Regions from separate parts of the Streptomyces sp. NPDC043867 genome, predicted to be linked through region 2. Evidence: riboswitches for the same ligand, from Rfam matches in the RefSeq annotation. Region 2 holds a riboswitch; the other holds the start of a gene.
What was found. A riboswitch is a leader RNA that binds a small molecule or an ion and turns the genes downstream of it on or off. The one in region 2 is predicted to bind glycine.
Positions count from the first base shown of each region.

Region 1: another riboswitch for glycine. It lies ahead of gcvT (glycine cleavage system aminomethyltransferase GcvT); the one in region 2 lies ahead of gcvP (aminomethyl-transferring glycine dehydrogenase).

Region 1 is NZ_JBWKDS010000007.1:235,998-238,377, reverse strand. Features, by position in the region: gene gcvT (glycine cleavage system aminomethyltransferase GcvT) at 1-805, opposite strand, end outside; glycine riboswitch at 840-952, opposite strand; glycine riboswitch at 953-1,050, opposite strand; gene AC069T_RS09965 (AAA family ATPase) at 1,243-1,917, shown strand; gene AC069T_RS09960 (enhanced serine sensitivity protein SseB) at 1,985-2,380, shown strand, end outside.
Region 2 is NZ_JBWKDS010000024.1:9,876-12,255, reverse strand. Features, by position in the region: gene gcvP (aminomethyl-transferring glycine dehydrogenase) at 1-1,067, opposite strand, end outside; glycine riboswitch at 1,248-1,342, opposite strand; gene AC069T_RS23295 (PRC-barrel domain-containing protein) at 1,459-1,827, shown strand; gene AC069T_RS23290 (DNA polymerase IV) at 1,752-2,380, opposite strand, start outside.

The sequences.
Region 1 (2,380 bases), on a different contig from region 2:
CCTCCTTCTCGAACTTCACGACCCGTCCGAGGCCCGCGTCGAAGGGGGTGAGCGACGTCGTCAGCTCGTGCCCGTACAGCGGCATGCCCGCCTCCAGGCGGAGCGTGTCGCGGCAGGACAGCCCGCAGGGGACGAGCCCGGCCGGGGCTCCCGCCTCGGTCAGCGCCTGCCACAGCTTCTCGGCGTCGGCCGGCGCCACGAACAGCTCGAAGCCGTCCTCGCCGGTGTAGCCGGTGCGCGCGATCAGCGCCGGGACGCCCGCGACCGTGCCGGGCAGACCCGCGTAGTACTTGAGGCCGTCGAGGTCGGCGTCGGTGAGGGACTTGAGGATGCCGGGGGACTCCGGGCCCTGGACCGCGATCAGCGCGTACGCCTCACGGTCGTCGCGCACCTCGGCGTCGAAACCGGCGGCCCGCTCCGTCAGCGCGTCCAGCACCACCTGGGCGTTGGAGGCGTTCGCGACCACCATGTACTCCTGCTCCCCGAGCCGGTACACGATCAGGTCGTCGAGGATGCCGCCGTCCGCGCGGACGATCATCGTGTAGCGGGCGCGGCCGACCCCGACCGAGGCGATGTTGCCGACGAGGGCGAAGTTCAGGAAGGCGGCGGCCTGCGGTCCGGTGACCGTGATCTCGCCCATGTGGGAGAGGTCGAAGAGACCGGCCCGGGTGCGCACCGCGAGGTGCTCGTCGCGCTCGGAGCCGTAGCGCAGGGGCATGTCCCAGCCGGCGAAGTCGGTCATCGTCGCGCCGAGCGACCGGTGCAGGGCGTCGAGCGCGGTGTGACGGGGGGCGTTACTGCTCATCGGTGGGGCTCCCAAGGCATGACGGCGAGGTCGTTCCTCCCCATCTGTCATCGGAACCTGAGAGGTTCATCACGACCCGGCGAACCGGTGGTCGTGACTTGCACCGTGGGTGGAGCCACTGGTCAGCGGCCCGCTTTTCAGATGTGCCTCGCCCGCGCGGTATCGGGGCCTGAGAGATTCAAGGGAGGGACTTGCTCCTTCGGCGCCCGGGGACCGATGCCCCGGGACTCTCCCGCGCGGATTCAAGCGGCCGGTATGCAGTTGGCGGGCACATCATTGCACGCATCCGTGAAACCCGGCAGGGGCGGCCCGTCCGGCCGGCGGCGGAAGACCTGTGACCGGTCTGTGGCAGGACGAGGACGGAAACGAGAGGCGTCCCGCATTACCTTCTCTTTACACTCGAATGGGATGGGACTCCGGATCCGAGGGGGAGGACGATCAGGGTGAATAGGACCACGGCGTACGCGACGGGTTCGGGACTCGCGGTGCCCGAACAGCCCGGTGTCCCGGCCCGGGAGGCGTGCGGACCGATGCCGGGACCCGTCGTCCGCGATCTGCGCGAGCGCGCGGGACACAGCCCGCACGGCCTGTCCTTCGGCGCCGCCGACGTCGTCGTGGTGACCGGTCTGCCCGGCAGCGGCAAGTCGACGCTGATGCGCCGGGCCGTGCGCGGCGCGCGCGTCGACTCCCAGGACGCCCGCGACCGCTGGGACACCCGCCTGTCCCGCTTCCTGCCGTACGCGCTCTACCGCCCCGTCGTCCGGCTCGCGCACTACACCGGACTGCACCGCACGCTGCGCTCGGGCGCCGGCGTCGTCGTGCACGACTGCGGCACACAGACCTGGGTGCGCCGCTGGCTCGCCCGCGAGGCCCGCCGCCGGGGCGGCACCCTGCACCTGCTGCTCCTCGACGTCACGCCGGACACCGCCCTGGACGGCCAGCGCGAGCGCGGCCGCGGCGTCTCGCGCTACGCGTTCCTCCGCCACCGCCGGGCGGCCGGGCTGCTGCTGCGGTCCGTCGAGAAGGGGGATCTGCCGAAGGGCTGCGGCTCGGCGGTCCTCATCGACCGGGCGGCGGCGGACGTGCTGCGCCGGATCGACTTCGGCGACTGACCCCCCGTACGCGCCCACCGGTTAGGGTTTCCAGCCGGAACAGCGGTTCACAGCAGGCGGTAGACAGATGGACATCCCGGCACAGGCGTACCCGCACCCCCATCCGCACGGCGGATGGCCAGGCAACGAACTGGAGGAGGTCCTCTCCGCGTCCCTCGGCGTGCCGTCGGCCGGTGCCCGGATCGTCGAGGTCCTCGGCCGCAGCTTCCTGTGGATCCCGCTGCCGAACGGCGGCGGCCCGCACAGCGGCCCGCTCGACCTGCCCATGCTGGAGATCGAGGGGCAGGCGTACGTCCCGGTCTTCAGCTCGGAGGAGCAGTTCCGCCAGGTCGCCGGTGCCCACATGGCGTACACGATCGCGCCCGCCGTCGAGTTCGCGCGCGGACTGCCCCCGCAGGTCGGTCTCGCGGTCAACCCGGACGGCGTGGTCGGCGTGCCGCTCCCGCCGCCCGCCGTCGCCGAA
Region 2 (2,380 bases):
ACCGCGTACATGCCCGCCATCACGGCGAGCAGCACCTGGGCGGTACAGATGTTGCTGGTGGCCTTCTCGCGGCGGATGTGCTGCTCACGGGTCTGCAGGGCGAGGCGGTACGCCTTGTGCCCGTCCGCGTCGACGGACACGCCGACGAGCCGGCCCGGCAGGCTGCGGGCGAACTTCTCGCGCACCGCCATGTAACCGGCGTGCGGCCCGCCGAAGCCCATCGGGACGCCGAAGCGCTGGGTGGTACCGACCGCGATGTCGGCACCGAGGTCGCCGGGCGCCGTGAGCAGGGTCAGGGCGAGCAGGTCGGCGGCGACGGTGACCACCGCGCCGAGCTCGTGCGCCTGGTCGATCAGGGGCTTGATGTCGCGTACGGCACCGGAGGCACCCGGGTACTGGACCAGTACGCCGTTGATCTCCCGGCCGGCGACGTCGGCCGGGATGCCCGCGCTCAGGTCGGCGACCACGACCTCGGCGCCCGTCGGCTCGGCGCGGGTCTCGATGACGGCGATGGTCTGCGGGAGGGCGTCCGCGTCGACGAGGAAGAGGCCCTTCTTGTTCTTGCCCATGCGCCGGGACAGCGCCATCGCCTCGGCGGCGGCGGTGCCCTCGTCGAGCAGCGAGGCGCCGGACGTCGGCAGGCCGGTCAGCTCGGCGACCACGGTCTGGAAGTTCAGCAGCGCCTCCAGGCGGCCCTGCGAGATCTCCGGCTGGTAGGGGGTGTAGGCGGTGTACCAGGCCGGGTTCTCCATGACGTTGCGCAGGATCACCGGCGGCGTGAAGGTGCCGTAGTAGCCGAGGCCGATCATCGAGTCGAGTACCTCGTTGCGGTCCGCGAGGGAGCGCAGCTCGGTCAGGACCTCGGCCTCGGTGCGGGCTCCGGGCAGCTCGAGCGCATCGGCGTTCTTGATGACGTCCGGCACCGCGGCGGCCGTCAGCTCGTCGAGCGAGCCGTATCCGACCTGCGCGAGCATCTTGGCCTGGGCCTCGTGGTCGGGCCCGATGTGGCGCTGCTCGAAGGGAATGCCCTGTTCGAGCTCGGAGAGCGGAATGCGATGGGCGGTCATTGCGGAGGCCTCCTGGTCTGACGCGACCTTCGGGGGGTACCACGACGCGGGTACCCCGACGGCCTCCCCCTCTGTCATCTCAACCTGAGAGCTTCACCGGCCCGCCCTTGGCTGACGAACCGGTTTTCACCGTCGGTGAGGACGGGAGCCGACGACACCCGCCCTGCTTTCCAGAGTGACCTCGTCCGTGCGGTACGTGTGCCTGAGAGATTCCGGGGAGGATTTGCTCCTTCGGCGCCTCCGGTCTCGCCGGAGGACTCTCCCGCACGGGGTCAGCAGCCGTTTGCCAGCCTACCAGCGAGGACAGCGCACGGGCTTTCGAGTGGCCACCTTCCTGAATGTGCTCTTTCGTAGTGCTTACGGATGAGTTTTGCGCCCACGAGGAGGGCCCGTGCAGACCGACATCGATCCGCGCAACCTGATCGGCCGCAAGGCGTTCGACCGCAAGGGCACCAAGATCGGCACGGTCGACGAGGTGTACCTCGACGACGCCACCGGGATGCCCGAGTGGGCGGCCATACGCACGGGTCTGTTCAGCCGGGACGCCTTCGTGCCGCTGGAGCCCAGCGAGGTCGTGGAGGGCACGCTCCGGGTCCCCTTCGACCGGGCCCTCATCAAGGACGCGCCCGACTTCGGTGTCGGCCGCCACCTCTCTCCGGAACAGGAACTCCAGCTGTACCACCACTACGGGCTCGACCTGGCGTCCCCTCCCCCGACGGACCGCGACTTCGGCACGCTCGCCGGTTCGGACGAGGCCTGACCGGCCCGCCCCCCGGACACCTCCTCCGCATCCGTCCCGCCCGGCGCCGGCCAAGCGGCCTCCGCCGGGACCGCGGTCTCCGGGGCCCCCGCTACCAGGGGCAGCGGGTCCGCCGGCTCCAGCGCGGGATCCTCGGTCCGGAACGTCCGCACCCGCCCCGGTTCCGAATACGGCGTCTCGAACCGCACGGTCACCCGCCCGAGTCCACTGCCCTGGACCCAGCCGTGCCCGTACTCGGCGTGCCGTACGTCGTGCCCGGCGGGCCAGCGCCGCTCGGCCGGCCGGGCCGGCTCCCCGACCGCTTCCCGCGCCCCCTCGTCCTCGGCCTGCTCCTGCGCCAGGAGCTCCCCGGCGGCGGCCTGCGCCTGGGCGAACAGGTCCTCCTGCGTGTAGTCGGCAAGCCCGGTGACCCCGACGCCCAGCAGCCGCACCCCGCCGGTCGTGTCCACCGCGTCGAGCAGCCGGGCGGCGGCCTCGCGCACCACGGAGGGGTCGTCCGTGGGCCCGCGCAGCGTCTCGGACCGGGTCAGCGTGGAGAAGTCGTACCGCCGCA